Regions from separate parts of the Clostridium sp. ETTB3 genome, predicted to be linked through region 3. Evidence: predicted binding sites of a transcription regulator. Region 3 holds the regulator's gene; each other region holds the start of a gene.
What was found. The regulator NrdR, encoded in region 3, represses ribonucleotide reductase genes. The targets are predictions, from matches to a motif close to CACNANATNTNGTG.
Positions count from the first base shown of each region.

Region 1: a site for NrdR is predicted at 1,929-1,942, ahead of nrdD (anaerobic ribonucleoside-triphosphate reductase). Genes of this name have one in related genera too.
Region 2: a site for NrdR is predicted at 1,760-1,773, ahead of nrdD (anaerobic ribonucleoside-triphosphate reductase). Genes of this name have one in related genera too.

Region 1 is NZ_CP199832.1:815,376-821,490, reverse strand. Features, by position in the region: gene nrdD (anaerobic ribonucleoside-triphosphate reductase) at 1-1,836, opposite strand, end outside; gene metA (homoserine O-acetyltransferase MetA) at 2,269-3,183, opposite strand; partial or broken gene ACUN06_RS04025 (adenine deaminase C-terminal domain-containing protein) at 3,407-3,637, shown strand; gene yidA (sugar-phosphatase) at 3,762-4,568, opposite strand; gene ACUN06_RS04015 (ATP cone domain-containing protein) at 4,743-5,036, opposite strand; gene ACUN06_RS04010 (L,D-transpeptidase) at 5,209-5,721, shown strand; gene ACUN06_RS04005 (peptidylprolyl isomerase) at 5,820-6,115, opposite strand, start outside.
Region 2 is NZ_CP199832.1:117,012-123,126, forward strand. Features, by position in the region: gene ACUN06_RS00540 (hypothetical protein) at 1-164, opposite strand, end outside; gene ACUN06_RS00545 (PadR family transcriptional regulator) at 252-707, opposite strand; gene ACUN06_RS00550 (DegV family protein) at 711-1,556, opposite strand; gene nrdD (anaerobic ribonucleoside-triphosphate reductase) at 1,790-3,898, shown strand; gene nifV (homocitrate synthase) at 4,228-5,397, shown strand; gene ACUN06_RS00565 (hydratase) at 5,400-6,115, shown strand, end outside.
Region 3 is NZ_CP199832.1:1,728,240-1,734,354, forward strand. Features, by position in the region: gene ACUN06_RS08535 (ATP-binding protein) at 1-1,496, opposite strand, end outside; gene ACUN06_RS08540 (winged helix-turn-helix domain-containing protein) at 1,500-2,198, opposite strand; gene pgeF (peptidoglycan editing factor PgeF) at 2,218-2,958, opposite strand; gene nrdR (transcriptional regulator NrdR) at 3,098-3,556, opposite strand; gene ACUN06_RS08555 (YlmC/YmxH family sporulation protein) at 3,617-3,901, opposite strand; gene sigG (RNA polymerase sporulation sigma factor SigG) at 4,290-5,063, opposite strand; gene sigE (RNA polymerase sporulation sigma factor SigE) at 5,146-5,853, opposite strand; gene ACUN06_RS08570 (sigma-E processing peptidase SpoIIGA) at 5,863-6,115, opposite strand, start outside.

The DNA of each region.
Region 1 (6,115 bases), 910 kb from region 3:
ACCAATATAAGAAATACAACCACCATTACTAATACTATGGAATTGAGATTCAAATTTTAGCTTACTAAATGCATCAATTTCTTCACAAACATGAACATGATATGAATTTGTATAATATAATTTATCAGTTACATTTTGTATTTCTCCAAATCTTGCTTTATCGATTCTACAGAATCTATATATTAAGCTTTCTGCTGGTGTTCCATAAAGGCCAAAACCTAAACCAGTTTCTGCTTTCCATTTATCACATTTCTCTTTCATATAATTCATTACTTCTAATGCAAATTTTTCTCCTTCTTTAGAAGTGTGAGTTACTCCAAGCATTGCTTGAACCATTTCTGCTATACCAACATATCCAAGAGAAATAGTTGAATATCCACCTTTTAATAGCTTATCAATTTTTTCACCTTTTTTAAGCCTTGCTATAGCTCCATGTTGCCAATGTATTGGACTTGAATCAGATGTTACTCCTAATAACATTTTATGTCTTGTCATTAATGCATCTTTACAAAGTTCTAATCTTCTATCTAGCATTTCCCAAAACATTTCCATATCTTTATCAGCCATTATAGCTATTTGTGGTAAATTTAAAGATACAACTCCTTGATTAAATCTACCATAAAATTTATAATTTCCTTTTTCATCCTTCCAAGGACTTAAGTGTGATCTGCACCCCATTGGTGGGAAAGTATTCCCTTCATAATTTTCTCTCATTATCTTAGCACTTTGATAATCTGGCACTAATCTCTTAGCTGTACATTTAGCTGCAAGCTTAGTTATATAATCATATTTACCACCTTCAAGACAATTATGCTCATCAAGTAAATAAACTAACTTAGGGAATGCTTCTCCAATTTCTTGCCCTTTATAATTTTTCATTCCTTCAAGTCTTTGTCTTATCATTTCCTCACAAATCATTGCCATTTCTTCTTCATATGGATTACCGTCTTCTATCTCTAGGTAAATTGTACTAAATGGAGCTTGACCATTTGTAGTTTGTAATGTAGATAATTGATATCTTATAGTTTGAACCCCATCTTTAAGCTCTTTCATCTTAATATCTTTAGCTAATTTAGTAGCAATAGATTCATCATTAAACATTTCCATATAATGATTAAATGCTTTTTCTTCAGTCACTTTTAAATATTTAGATAAATGTTTAATTGTTATACTTTGTCCACCATATTGATTTGATGAAACTTGAGCAATTATTTGTGTTGCTACTGTACATGCTGTACCAAAACTCTTTGGTTCTTCAACTAATTTTTCATTAATTACTGTTCCATTAGTAAACATATCTTCTAAATTAATTAAACAACAATTAAACATAGGTGATATTGTATAATCCATGTCATGCCAATGGATTGCTCCTTCATCATGAGCTTGCACTATATGAGCAGGAATAAGTTTTCTTCTTGCAATATCCTTAGATACTTCTCCTGCAATTAAATCTCTTTGAGTAGCAGAAACTACTGGATTCTTATTTGAATTTTCCTTCATTACATCTTCATTTTTTTTACTTAATAGCTCTAATATACTATCATCTGTAGTATTAGTGTTTCTTTTAAATTCTTGTACAGCTCTATAACCCTCATAAGCTCTTGCAGTTTCAGCTTGACCATAATGAACTAATCTATCATATACATATTTCTCTATTTTATAGATTGTTGCAACATCCTCTTCCTTTGCAAAATACTTTTCTGCGTCATTTGCTATTAATCTTGCAATGTCAGGTAATAATATTCCACTACCATTTTTCATTGATTTAGTAATAGCTTCTCTTATTTTGCTTTTATTAAATTCTACTGTACTTCCATCTCTTTTAATAACTTTCAATAATACCACTCCTTAAATTAAGTATATTCAAATTATGTAACGTATAAAATCACATAAAAATAGTGCTTATTTTTATACCGCCATCTTAAATACACAACATATTGTACTATTATTTCTTTTTTAATACAATATATAGTAGTTAGTGTATTTTTGAATTTTAAGTATTTTTACTTATAAGCACTTCACTTTTCTCTTTATATCTATAACTTATATATTTTTTTAGATAAACTTATTTACTTTTTTTTCTAATTAACTTAACAATATTTTTCATTATACTACATAAATTTTTATAAAACAGTACTTGAAATTTATCTCATTCTATGCTTTTTTATACGAGACTTTCCTCAAATGTGATTATTGCTTGATTTATAAAAAAATTTTTTTATAAGAAATAAAAAGGCATATCAATGCCTTTTTAATAAATTATAAATATTATAAATTGTTTAAATCATATGGTGTATTTTGATAAACACAGTAATTAAGCCAATTACTAAAAACTATATTTGCAGTACCTCTCCACGTAACAATTGGCATAAGATTAGGATTATCTTTTGGAAAATAATTTTTAGGCTTATTAATTTCTAACCCCTTATTAACATCCCTAAAATACTCATCACTTAATGTATTTCTTTCATATTCTAAATGACCTGTAATAAATATTTGTCTTCTATTTTTATTGGCAACTATAAATATTCCTGCTTCATCAGATTCCGATAAAATTTCTAGTTCTGGTACTTTTTCAATATCTTTTCTCTTTACTTCAGTATGTCTAGAATGCGGTGCATAAAATTTATCATCCAATCCTCTCGTTAATTCAGCATTTTTATCATTAATATAATGTTGAAAAACTCCAAACATTTTTTCTTTTAATTGATATTTTGGAATTCCATAATGGTAACTTAACCCTGCCTGTGCTCCCCAACAAATATGTAATGTTGAAAATACATTACTTTTACTCCATTCCATTATTTCCTTTAATTCTTCCCAATACATTACCTCTTCAAATTCTAACTGTTCAACTGGTGCCCCTGTTATTACTAACGCATCAAACTTTTCATCCCTTACATCATTAAAAAAACTATAAAACTTATCCATATGTTTAAATGATGTATGAGTTGATTTATAACTTTCCGTTTGTAATAACGTAATTTCAACTTGAAGTGGTGTATTAGATAAATATCTAAGTAATTGATTTTCAGTTTGAATTTTTTTAGGCATTAAGTTTAATATTGCTATTTTTAATGGCCTTATATCTTGTTTTCCTGCTCTTTCATTATTCATTACAAATATATTTTCATCAGATAAAACCTTAAATGCAGGTAAATCTCTTGGAATTTTTATTGGCATAGCCCCCTCCTCCTTATATACCTATTAAATCATATTTTTTACATTTTTAGAACATTTATTATCAATATTAAAATATTAATCAATTCAGTTTATAAAAATGGTAAGTTAGTTATGCAAAATAATAAACTTTTACTTAAAACTAATAATTTAAATTTACAAAACGATTTATCTAAAAAAATAAACTTACCTAATCTTAATAAAGATAGTTTTAAAATAAGTTCTAAAAATAAATGGTGGCATAATTGTTGTTAAGGAAGGTAAAACCTTAGCTTCTATTTCTCTAGAAATAGGTGGAATTATTATCTCTCGTTCATCAAAAGAAGTAATTTCTGATTTAAATAATTTACATTCTTCACTAAAAGCAATTTCATCTAAAATTGACTTTAATCCTTTTTTAACATTATCATTTTTATCATTACCTGTTATTCCTGAAATAAAAATAACTGATAAATGATTATTTGATGTAACAAACTTTAAATTTATTCCTATTTGTGAATAAAAATATAACATAAAAGACTTGTCCGCTTTAAAATGTACTCTTAATCAAGACATTTTATTCAAAGACAAGTCTTTTATAATTAACTTAAAACAAATTTTTCTATTGCTTTTGCAACACCATCTTCTTCATTTGAATCTGTAATATAATTTGCAGCTTCTTTAACTTCTTCAAAACCATTAGCCATTGCTACACCCATTCCAGCATAAACAATCATATCAAGGTCATTTTCAGCATCTCCAAAAGTCATTACTTCTTCTTGCTTAACTCCTAAATGATCAGCTAAAAGTTTAACTCCTGTTCCCTTATTTACTTCCTTATTTAAAAATTCTAAGAAATATGGTGTACTTCTTACAACTGTATACTTTTCATATACTTCTTTTGGTAAATTATCTACAGCCTTTTGTAAAACTTCTGGCTCATCAATCATCATTACCTTTATTATGCTATGATCATCTTCTATTTTATAATAATCATTAATTCCTATCTTTATATTATTTATATTAGCTTCAACTTCTGTATATTTACTATTTTTAGGAGTTATTAACCCATATACTTCTGAAAAAGCATGAATATTAACACCTAACTCTTTACTTAATTTATGTAAATAATGTAAGTCTGCACCAGTTAATGCTATTTTAGAAATAATTTCTCTAGATTTTGTTTTTAAAACTAATCCACCATTATAACTTAAAACGTAGTCATTTTCACCAAGCATGTCTAGTTCTTCTAAATATCTACTAACACCATCAATTGGTCTCCCAGTAGCAATTACAACATTAACACCTTTTTCTCTTGCTTCCTTTAATGTTTTCTTAGTTCTATCTGAAACAGTTTTATCATTTTTAAGAAGCGTTCCATCCATATCTATTGCTATTAACTTATACATAAATTCCTTCACCATTCCTTAATACAAAATTCCGTTTTATTATATCATAAAAAAAGTTTTTGTACATATTTTATAATTTCACTAACTTTTAAAACATAATACAATCATTTTATCAAAAAGGCTGTAATTTATAAAAATTTTACTTTATAAACCACAGCCCTTTTCTATCTATAATTATTTACATTTTCTTCTCATTCTTTTACTCTTATATCCTAAATAAGAATTTGCTATATCCTCAAATCCATCTTTATTAAGACATTCTATAATAATTGCAAAAATTTCATATGTTGATGAAAGACCATCTTCTCCTCTTAATCCTTTTAATTCCTTCAATACCCTAGCGCTTATATTTTTTAAATCTGATTCATTTATAATAGTGTTACTATCAATAGATGCACTTAATATACTACTTCTAACCTTAATAATATCAAAACTTTGAATTCGCCCATCTTTTTTTATTACCTTCACTATAAATACACCCCCGTATTAAAATTACATACTATAATAAAATCATTAAACGTTTTCTAAAATGTTTTGAATAATTTATCTTCACTATATTATATATAAATTCAGTTATATTTAACATTTATTTAATACATTCGTAAAATATATTATAAATATTTTTAGGAGTATTATTTTTATGATCCTATTAAATAAACTTAAAAATATTTATCGTCTATTTAAATATGAATCAAGTATTCTATCTTATTCCTTAAGAAGTACACAATCATATGAAACTAACATTACTAAATTTATAAACAATAGCTCACTTTCTAGTAAAACAAAATATCTTATATGGGTTGATACTATTAACTTTAAAACAAATATATTTAAAGGACAACAACATAATTGGATATTAATTAATTCTTATATTTGTACAATAGGAAAACCTACTTCTCCTACTATAAAGGGAATCTTTTATGCTGGTCCTAAAGGCTATTCATTTGGTGAAGCAAGAGGATTTCGTTGTTTATATTACACTCAAATAAAAGATAATTATTTATTTCACTCTATTCCTTATAACTTAGATGGAAGTATAAGAGACCCGAGACTTGGACTGCAATTAACAGATGGTTGTGTTCGTCTTGCAACTAAAGATTCCAAATGGATTTATTATAATGTTCCATCTGGAAGTACAATATATATATCTTAATATATTATATGATATACACCAAAATACTTCTTTGCTAAAAAAAGCACCATATAGTAAAATAAATACTACTATAGTGCTTTTTAAGTTATTTTTAATAATTATTCATTTATCTTTTCTGGTTCTGAATAATTTATTCCTTTTGTATCTACTCTTATTTCTTCAATAACAACATCATTTAATGGCTTATCATTAGAATTAGTTTCCACTGAATTTATTTCTTTTACAATGTTTAAACCATCTATTACTTGCCCAAATGCTGCATATTTATCATTTAAATGTGGAGCTTCATCTGCCATAATAAAGAATTGACTTCCAGCTGAATCTGGATTATTAGTTCTTGCCATAGATAATATACCTTCTGTATGTTTTAAATCATTAAACTTATATCCATTTT
Region 2 (6,115 bases), 1.2 Mb from region 3:
TTATAATTTGTATTTGTAGATTTATTAAATAAATTAGTTAAACTTATATTAGTACCTAAAGGTATAAGAGTTTCAAATGAAGTTAATGGAATGGTTATGATAGAATCATCTTCTAATAAGATAAAAGCATCATTACCTGTATAATCTAATATCATACCTTTCATAATTTTAACACCATCCTAATAAATTTTTATTAGTTTACCCTTAAATTTAAATAAAAATACACTTAGAAATAATATCTAAGTGCATTTTTATAAATATAAATCCTTATATACAATTTGAAAAACCATTAAAGATTCTTCAATTTTATGTTTTAGTAAACTCTTTCTATTATCAAATTCTTTTTCACCTAAAGGAGTTAGTGAATAAAATTTTTGGAATTTTTTTTTAGGATCATTCCATTGTCCTATTACTAATCCTTCTTTTTCTAATTTTTTTAATAAAGGATATATTCCACCGGTGCTAGGAGTCCAAAGTCCATTTGTTCTTTCTGAAATTTTTGTGGAAATTTCGTTACCATTTGTAGGGCCTGATTTTAAAATATGAAGTACATAAATTGGTAATAGACCTTTTGTAAAAACTTGACCAACAGCTTCTTTTTCCTTTTGTACTTTTTTTATTTCTGCAAGTTTTGCTTTATATTCTTCATATAATCTTTTTTCCTCAGTTTTAAGGTCATTTATGTTATTAAAATCAAAATCACTCATAGTTTATTTATCCATTTTAACTGAAAAACCAAATAATCCAGGACCAGAATGAACACCAAGTGCAGGACTTATTTCTGCAATTTTAATTGATGATATGTTTGGTAAGTTTTTTATAGCTTCCATATATTTAATAGCTTCTTCTTCACATCCTGCATGTAAAACAGCAACTTCACATTTACATTTTTCTAGGTAGCCCTTTAATAATTCTGTCATTTTAGATAAAGATTGTTTTCTTCCTCTAACTTTAGTAACAGTATAATATACTCCATTTTCATCTGTAGTTATTATAGGTTTTAAATTTAAAAGTTCACCTACTGTTCCAGCAAGTCTTCCAATTCTTCCACCTTTTTTTAAATATTCTAATGTATTAAGTGTAAAATAACCAGTAATTCTTTTTCTTATATTAGGTATTTCAGAAACTATTTCATTAAAACTTTTTCCTTCTCTTATAAGCTTTGCAACTTCTAATACTATTTCACCTTGAGGATAAGCTAATATTTTGGTGTCATAAACAAAAGAAGTTAAGTTTGGATGATCTTCTAAAGCTAATCTTAAAGCATTATAACTTCCTGAAAGTCCACTAGAAATTGAAATACAAATTACATGAGTATAACTTTCTTCTTCTAATTTATTTAAAATTTCTTCAGTATCTTTAGCACTAGGTAAAGATGTTTTAGGAATTTCATTTTCTAAATTTTTATAAACTTCTGAAGGAGAAATATCTATTCTATCTCTATATTCAGCATTAGAGTAAATTATTCTAAGTGGTAATAAATTAATATTATTTTCTTTTAATGTATTTAAATCAAGATCGCATGCGCTATCTGTAATTAAAGCAATTTTTTGCATATAAAAAATCCTCCGATTAATTAAATTATATTATTAGTATATCATATAAGATAACATTATCAATAGTGATAATGTTAATATTATCAATATTGATAATGTTGATTAAATATATGGATAAAAATAAGAAAATTTAAAGTAAATTCCAGGAAAATATTTACAAGTAAAATGAGTAGAGGTAAAATGTATATGTATATAAAAAAATACACAATATATTGTGTATAGGAGGCGGGGAAATGCTATATGTAGTTAAGAGAGATGGCAGGGAGGTTGAATTTAATACTGATAAAATTAGGAATGCAATAAAAAAAGCAAGTAATGAAGTTGGAGAGTCATTAAAAGAAAGTGAAGTATTAATTTGTATTCAAAGAGTAATAAAGTATATAGAAGAATCTCAAAAAGAAAAAGTATCAGTAGAAGAAGTACAAAATTTAGTAGAAAAAGCATTAGTTGATAGTGGACATACAAATATTGAAAAAGCTTATTCTGCATATAGAAGAGAAAGAACTAGGGTTAGAGATATAAAATCTGATTTAATGAAAGTTATAAAAAAAATAGGAGTAGAAACTGATAGAGATAATGCTAATGTTGGAAATAATTTTAGTTCTAAATTATTAAGGATAGCATCAGAGTCTAATAAGTGGCATAATCTTTATAATATGCCCAAGCATTTAGCTAAAGCGCATGAATTAGGAGAATTATATTTTCATGACCTTGATTCATATAACTTGACTACGAATTGTTTGCATATACCTACTGGAGAAGTTTTAAGTAGAGGATTTAATACTGGTTATGGAACGATAAAAGCACCTAAACGAATAGAAACAGCAGCAGAATTATCATGTATATTATTACAATCAACTCAAAATGATATGTTTGGGGGGCAATCACATCCTGATTTTGATAATGATATGGCACAATTTATTGAACCTACAAGAAACGAAATAAGGGAGGAGTTATTAGAATTAGGAATAGAAGAAAAAAGGTTAGATGATTTAGTAGAAAAAAAATTAAGAAGTAGAATTCATCAAGCTATGCAAGGGGTTGTTTATAATTTAAATACAATGCATTCAAGAGCAGGTTCACAAGTGCCTTTTTCATCTGTAAACTTAGGAATACCAAATTCAAATGATGCAGCATTAATTTGTGAAATATTTCTAAGGGAATATGAAAAGGGATTAGGAAAAGGTGAACAACCTATATTTCCTAATATAATTTTTAGAGTTAAAAAAGGAGTTAATAGGGAGCAAGATGATCCTTATTACTATTTATTTAAAATTGCATGTGAAGTTGCATCAAAGAGAATGAATCCAACATTTATGAATATAGATGCTGATTTTAATAAGGAATATTATGATAAAGGGTATATTCCAGCAACAATGGGATGTCGGACTTATTTAATGAAAAATGTTAATGGAGAACCAGGATGTAAAGGAAGGGGAAATATAGCACCAATAACAATTAATCTTCCTAGGATAGGTATAGAAGCAAATAAAGATATAAATAAATTTTTTGAAATATTACAAAATAGATTAACATTGGCAAAGGAAGCTTTGCTTCATAGATATAGTATTTTAAAAAAATTAAAAGTTAAAGATTTACCTTTTGTAGCGGGGCAAGGTTTGATGAGGGGGTCAGAAGATTTAATGCCTGATGATTCTATAGAGCCAATTCTTAAACAAGGAACATGGGCAATTGGATTTATAGGTCTTGCAGAAACTCTATATGCATTAATTGGATCACATAATGGGGAAACAGATGAAGCAAGAAATTTGGGACTAAAGATAATTAAATTTATAAGGGAATATACAGATAAATTAGTTGAAGAAACACAATTAAATTGGAGTTGTTATGCAACACCAGCAGAAGGATTATCAGGAAAGTTTATAAAAAAGGATAAAAAAATATATGGAATTATAAAAGGAGTTACAGATAAAGAATATTATACTAATAGTTTTCATATTCCTGTTAATTATAATATATCAATAAAAGATAAAATTGATATAGAAGCACCTTATCATAAACTTTGTAATGCAGGACATATTTCTTATATAGAGTTAGATGATTCACCATCTCCAGAAGTAATTATGGAAATTATAAATTATGCATATAAAAGAACTAATATAAGTTATATAGGAATTAATTTTCATATTAGATATTGTAAAGAATGTGGAACTAGTATTGAAAATAATTTAAATTCATGTCCAAAATGTAATAGTAAAAGTATTCAAGGTATATCTAGGGTAACTGGATATTTAAGTTTAGATGAAAGATTTGGGCCAGGAAAATATGAAGAAAGATTAGATAGAAGATCACATACTGGAAATTATAAAAATAATTATTAAATAATATAATTATTAAATGCTTTTAATGATGTTATTTTAATTTATAGATAGCAACTTTAAGGGCATTTATTATTATGTGAAAGAAAAAAATAAAAAATTGCAAAATGATTGTTAGATGTAAAAAAATGAGGTTTATATAACTTTAAAATGAATTTATAAATATTATACTTGCAATTTTTAGAAAAAATAATAATTTTTATAATGGTATATATTGAGAAAAAAGTGTTGATATGATAAAATGTAAAAATAAATATAATATAGAAAATAATGGGATTTAATGCGTGTTTTTTTTTATATGTATTTATATAAAAATTAAAGGGGGCAAAAAAATGGCTATTAGATGTGATGATGATAATAGAAAAGTGTATATAGTAGATACAACCCTTAGAGATGGCGAACAAACAGCAGGTGTTGTTTTTGCAAATGAAGAAAAAATTATTATCGCAGATATGCTAAGTGATCTTGGGGTAGATCAATTAGAAGTAGGAATACCTACAATGGGAGGAGATGAAAAAAAGGCAATTAAGCAAATTGTAAAAAGAAATAATAATAAAAGTATAATGGCTTGGAATAGAGCAGTCATTTCAGATATTGAACAATCTATAGATTGTGGAGTTGATGCAGTTGCAATATCAGTATCTGTTTCTGATATTCATATAAAACATAAATTAAGAACATCAAGAGAATGGGTGTTGGAAAATATGATTAAGTCAGTTGAGTTTGCAAAGAAAAATGGTTTATATGTGTCTGTAAATGGAGAAGATGCATCTAGAGCAGATAAAGAATTTTTAATTAAATTTATTGAAGAAGCAAAAAAAGCAGGTGCAGATAGATTTAGATATTGTGATACAGTAGGAATAAAAGAACCATTTTCTTTAAGAAAGGATATTGAAGAAATATATAAGAAAACCAACTTTAATATAGAAATGCATACTCATAATGATTTTGGAATGGCGACAGCAAATGCAATTGCAGGAATTTTAGGTGGAGCAAGTCATGTTGGAGTAACTGTAAATGGATTAGGTGAAAGGGCTGGAAATGCTGCATTGGAAGAAGTATTAATGGCATTAGAATATCTTTATGGTTACAAGGCTGATGTAAATAAAAAGATGTTTAGAGAGGTTTCTCAATATGTTGCACAGGCATCAGGAAGGATTTTACCAGCATGGAAGGCAATAGTTGGTGAAAATATGTTTGCTCATGAATCTGGGATTCATGCAGATGGAGCAATAAAGAATCCTAAAAATTATGAAGCATTTGATCCAGATGTAGTGGGATTACAAAGACAAATTGTAATAGGTAAACATTCAGGAAAAGCTGGGATAATTAATAAATTTAAAGAGTACAATATTAATTTAACAGATGAAGAAGCAAAGGGAATTTTAGAACTTGTAAGAGCAGCTTCAGTTAGATTAAAAAGAACTTTATTTGATAAAGAGCTAGTAAAGCTTTACAAGGAATATAATCGATTAAAGGAAGAAAATAATAAGGAGAATTAGAGATGATAAAATTATTTTCAAAGGGTGTTTATCTTATTAATAATAAAGAAATTATAGAAGATTGTAATGATATTAATTTAATTTTAAAAAATAAATTAGGAAATAAGTGTATTAATAAAGAAGAAGCAAGAAAAAATACAATTGCTTATAATATTTTAAATGAGCATAATGTATCAAAAAATAAAGACAAGCTACAAATAAAATTTGATAAATTAGCATCTCATGATATTACTTTTGTTGGAATAATTCAAACAGCAAGGGCTTCAGGATTAAAGGAATTTCCTGTACCATATGCATTAACTAATTGTCATAATAGTTTATGTGCAGTTGGTGGAACTATAAATGAAGATGATCATATGTTTGGACTTTCATGTGCAAAGAAATATGGTGGAATATATGTACCACCACATCAAGCGGTAATACATCAATTTGTAAGAGAAATGATGGCTGGATGTGGAAAAATGATATTAGGATCTGATAGTCATACTCGTTATGGTGCTTTAGGAACTATGGCAATTGGAGAAGGTGGACCTGAAATAGTTAAGCAATTATTGGGCAAAACCTATGATATTAATATGCCAGATATAATAGGAGTATATTTAACAGGTTCTCCTCAAAGAGGTGTTGGACCTCAAGATATTGCTTTAGCTATAATTGGTTCTGTTTTTGCAAATGGGTATGTTAATAATAAAGTTATGGAATTTGTTGGTGATGGAAT
Region 3 (6,115 bases):
ATACCTATTCCATTATCTTTAACTTTAAAAACAAAGTATTGCTCTTCCAAAGTTAAATCAATTTTAACAATTCCATTTTCATTAGAATATTTAATTGCATTTTCAATTAAATTAACAGCTAATTGATGAAATTTATCCTTGCTTCCTAAAATTTCACTATTAAAACAATCATTATATTTAATAATAATTGATTTTTTATAAGCCTGACTTTTTACCATATCTAAAACATTTTCTATAACATCACCTGGATTAAAATATTCACTTTCCATTTTATGAATATTTTCAATATTAGATAAAATTAAAATATCATTTATTAAATTAGTTAACCTTTCTGATTCTTTATCAATAATATCTAAAAACTTATTTTTAGTTTCACTATCATCTACATATCTTAAAGTTTCTGAAAATCCTTTAATAGATGTTAATGGAGTCTTTAATTCATGAGAAACATTAGCAACAAATTCACTTCTCATATTTTCAAGCCTTTTAATATCAGTTATATCTTGAACCGTAATTACAATTCCAATTGAATTATTTAAATAATTTATAATTGGTGATTTTTTAACCCTAAGCTCTCTTTCAATTGGATGAAATAATTTAACTTCCTTTGTTCCTATTTCTGGAATTTCTCTAATAAAATTAATTAAGTCATAATCTATTATGCAATCAGATATTTTTTTACCTATATTATCTTCCTTTAAATCAAATAATTTTTGTGAGTAAGAATTAATTAAAATTATATTTTCATTATTATCAATTGCAATTACTCCACTTTCCATACTTTCAAGAATTGCTTCAAGCTTATTTTTCTTATCTAAAGAATCTATTATTCTTATTTCAAGTTGATCTGCTATATTATTAAATGTTTGTGCTAAAAAGCCTATTTCATCATAATTATAAATAATCGCTCTTTTATTTAAATCTCCATTTTCGATTTTAGAAGTAACCTTTTGAAGTTCATTTATTGGATAAACAATTATTTTAACAAGCTTTACTGCAAGAAATAATGATAAAACAAACACTAATAATATAATTGCAATATAGTATTTTAAAGTCCCTGAAGTAAACACTCTAATATTATTTACTGGAACTGAACTCCTTATAACAGTATTGTCATCAATTTTAGTTGCAACATAAACCATGCTGGTTGATAAGCTCGCACTATATCTTACACTGCTTCCAGAACCATTTTTAAATGCATCTATAATTTCTTGTCTATTATTATGATTATCTAACTTAGCAATTTCATTGTCAAAAATTACCTCTCCTTCTTTATTAATCACAGTAAATCTAACTAAATTATCTTTAAACTTATATAGTGATAATAATTTTGAATCTTTATAATCTTCTCTTGCCACACACTCATTATATATTGCTAATGTTTCTTTTGCATCTTTAATGGTACTTATATTAACTAATCCTATAAAACAACTCGTTACAATTACCAATGCAAAAATTACAGTAATAACTACTAAAGTTATAATCTTTTTCTTCATAATTTAACAATTTGGATTAAATCTATAACCTACTCCTCTTATAGTTTCAATAAATTTAGGATGTTTATCATCATCTTCTACTTTCTTTCTTAAATATCTTATATGAACATCTACAGTTCTTGTTTCACCTATATATTCATAACCCCATATTTTATCAAGAAGTATATCTCTAGTTAATATTTTCCCTTTATTTTTAATTAAAATTTCAAGTAACTCAAATTCCTTAAGAGTTAAATCTAGCTTTTTATCTTTAACATGAATTTCCCTTTTTTCAAAGTCTACTTTTAAGATTCCAAAATCAACTATATTACTTTTAATTTCATCCATTGAAAATCTTCTTAAAACAGCTTTAACTCTAGCTAGTAATTCTCTAACAGAAAATGGCTTAGTAATATAATCATCTGCACCTAATTCTAAACCTAATATTTTATCAATTTCTTCACTTTTTGCTGTTAACATGATTATGGGAATATTTTTAATTTCTATATTGCTTCTAACTTCCTTACAAACATCATACCCATCTTTTCCTGGAATCATTAAATCTAATAAAATTAAGTTTGGCTTTTCTTCAATTGCAATTTTAACTGCATCAATACCATTATTTGCTGTTAATACAGTATATCCATTATTAGTTAAATTAAAGCTTATAAGTTCTAAAATATATTCTTCATCATCTACTACTAATATTTTCTCATTTGCCATTTCCCTATCACCCCAAAATTTATTTAATATAAACAAATGCAAATAATCTTCCATATGCTCCTTTGCTTGCTCTATAAGAAAACAATTTATTCTCTTTTTCACAATGTGTACATAATTTTAATGAATAAATATTTTGCTCATTTAATCCAATCTTTTTTAAATCATCTTCAATGCATAATTCCATACTTAAATTTCTTCCATCAAAAAGCTTATCACAAGGAATTTCATTAAATTTATTTATAAACTTTTCTTTTAATTCTTCTGAAACTTCATAACAACATTGTCTTATATGAGGGCCTATATATGCTTTAATATTTTTAATATTTGACCCATATTCACTTATCATCTTTTCAACAGCTCTTGCACTAATACTATTGAAAGTTCCCTTCCATCCACTGTGTACTGCTGCAATAACATTATTTACTTCATCAATTAAAATTACAGGTACACAATCAGCAGTAAACGCACCTATTATTGTTGATTTTTCATTAGTTACTATTCCATCTCCCTCATGTTCAATAAAGTTCTTTTTACCTTTTTTATAAATATAAACTTTATCACTGTGAATTTGGTTTATATATTCAACTTCATTAACATTAAAATCCTCTTTTAATGATAATAAACTCTTTATTCCATCTTCTGTATGTCTATTAAAACTTCTTCCCATTTTAGCATTAGAAAATACCACATTAATTTTCTCACCTTCAAGAATCCAAAAATCTTTAAAACTTTTAAAATCATTAACATTTAAATAATTCATAATCCACCTCTATTTCCTCATAAATGTATTTTAACATTATAACTAAGTATTTACCAATTAATAAATTTATATTTAACATGATTTTAACTTTAATATAAATTAGTGAACGAAAAAAGACCACCAAATAAGGTAGTCCATTTTATTTTTTTTCAGTTCTTAATACATTAATTTCATCAATAAATGTAGTTATATCTTTAAATTCTCTATATACAGATGCAAATCTTACATATGAAACTTCATCTATATTTTTTAATCTCTCCATTACCATTTCACCAATAATTCTAGATTCCACTTCTATAAGCATATTATTAGAAATACTTTTTTCAATATCTTCTGCTAATTCTTCAATTTGCTTTCTAGATATAGGTCTTTTTTGACATGCAATAATAAGCCCATTTACAATTTTTTCTTTATTGAAATTTTCTCTTGTAGAATCTCTTTTAACAACCAAAATTGGAATATCCTCTATTTTTTCATAAGTAGTATACCTTCTTCCACAACTACTACACTCTCTTCTTCGTCTTATTGTCGTATTATCATCTGTAGATCTTGAATCTACAACCTTACTCTCATCAAAAAAACAAAAAGGACACTTCAAATAAATCACGCCTTTCCTATATAGTTATAAATGTATTATACAATTTTTTTTTACTTATTACTATATTTTATTTTCATCTTGTTGAGTAATTTCTATTCCAGTTGCATCTACAATTATTACATCTACACCTATTTTCACAATTTTATCCCATGGAATTTCAATATCATCTTCTTTAGAAAACCATCCCTTATTATTAGAAGAAGGTAAAAAAATAGATACTATTTTATTTGTATCTAAGTCAATTTTAAAATCACTTATATAACCTAGCTTACTTCCTGTTGATATATCAACTACCTCCATGCTTCTTATTGCATTTACAGAATATAAAATTAAGTCACTTTCCATAATTACTATTCCTCCCACCCAAATATGTATTTTCAATAATCATAATTATATATATGCCACTTAGAATTATTTTATTAAAAGAAAACCTTAATTTAGTGACAAGTTACAAGTTACAAGTGAAAAGTTATAGATAAAATTCCTTAAGGAATTTCTTAAAATATATTTTTTAAATTTAGCTAATGCTAAATTTTCCCTTAACTATTAATTACAAACCAAAAACTTCAAACTAAATTAGGGAATTTCTTAAAATTCAGCTAAAGCTGAACTTTTTCCACAACTTGTCACTTACCACTTGACACTCGCCACTCGCTACTTGCCACTTGTCACTTGCCACTCACTACTTGCCACTTTCTCCAATCTTTTGTAAAAAAATAGGACTCAAAGAGTCCTATACATATTTTCTCATATGCTTTAGTGCTGTTTTTTCTAATCTGGAAACCTGTGCTTGTGATATTCCAATTTCATCTGCTACTTCCATTTGAGTTCTTCCATTAAAAAACCTTAAGGTTAAAATTAACTTTTCTCTATCATTTAATTTTTTCATAGCTTCCTTAATGGATATATTCTCTAGCCAACTATCATCACTATTTTTAGAATCGCTAATTTGATCCATAACATAAATTGCATCTCCACCATCATGATAAATAGGCTCAAATAATGAAACTGGATCTTGAATTGCATCTAATGCAAATACAACCTCTTCACGTGGAATATTTAATTCCTTTGCTATTTGAGATATTGTTGGCTCCTTATTATTTTCCTTTATTAATTTATCTCTCACTAATAAAGCCTTATAAGCAACATCCCTCAAAGATCTACTTACCCTAATAGAATTATTATCCCTTAAATACCTTCTAATTTCCCCTATTATCATTGGAACAGCATATGTAGAAAATTTTACATTTTGTGTTAAGTCAAAATTATCTATAGATTTCATTAATCCAATACATCCTACTTGAAATAAATCGTCTACATTTTCGCCTCTATTATTAAATCTTTGAATAACACTTAAAACTAACCTTAAATTTCCATTAATAAAAGTTTCTCTAGCTTTTGTATCTCCATTTCTCATCTTTAATAGGAGCTCTCTTTTTTCCTTTTCCTTTAGTACTGGTAATTTGGAAGTATTTACCCCACAAATTTCAACTTTGTTTATAATCAAAGTCAATCACTCCTTCAGAAGTAATAACATACTGCATTTAAAATTATTTCCGTAAGAGTATTCTTTTATACTAAAGACAACCTTAAATCATTTTATTTATTTCTTTCTTTAACCTATTTATTATTTTCTTTTCAAGTCTAGATATATAAGATTGTGATATTCCAAGAATGTCAGCTACCTCTTTTTGAGTCTTTTCTGGTTTTCCTGAAAGACCAAATCTTAACTTAACTATTTCTTTTTCCCTATCATTTAAATTTTTAAGAGCTAAAAATAATAATTGCTTATCAACTTCATCTTCAATTAAATTATATACAGTATCATTTTCTGTTCCTAATATATCAGACAATAATAATTCATTTCCATCCCAATCAATATTTAAAGGCTCATAAAAAGATACTTCAGCTTTTACTTTTGTATTTCTTCTTAAGTACATCAATATTTCATTTTCTATACATCTTGATGCATAAGTAGCTAATTTAATTTTCTTTTCAGGGTTAAATGTATTAACGGCCTTTATAAGTCCTATAGTTCCTACAGAAATTAAATCTTCTATTGCTACTCCTGTATTTTCAAACTTTCTTGCAATATATACAACTAATCTTAAATTTCTTTCAATAAGTATATTTCTTACCTTTTCACCTTCAGTAGATAACTTTCCTACTAAATCATCTTCTTCTTCCTTTTTTAAAGGAGGTGGCAAAACATCATTTCCACCAATGTAATCCACTCTTTTTTTTAATATATTTAGTTTAGATAAAAACTTATTTATTAATATAACTAACTTTCCCATATATCCTCCCTATATTATACCTCTTGATAATAAAGCATGAAATTCATCTTCCCTGCTTAATTTTCTTTCACACCTACATATTATTGCACTAATTTTTGTCCAACTATTGCTATCCTCACTTCTTATCATTATATCGCCTTTAAATCCTTTAACTTCACCAATTTCATTTATAGTATCGTATTTAATAATAAATTCTTTATCCTCTGGAACATCAAATTGATTGAAATAATTGCTTTCAAGTATTATACAAGGTAAATTTGTT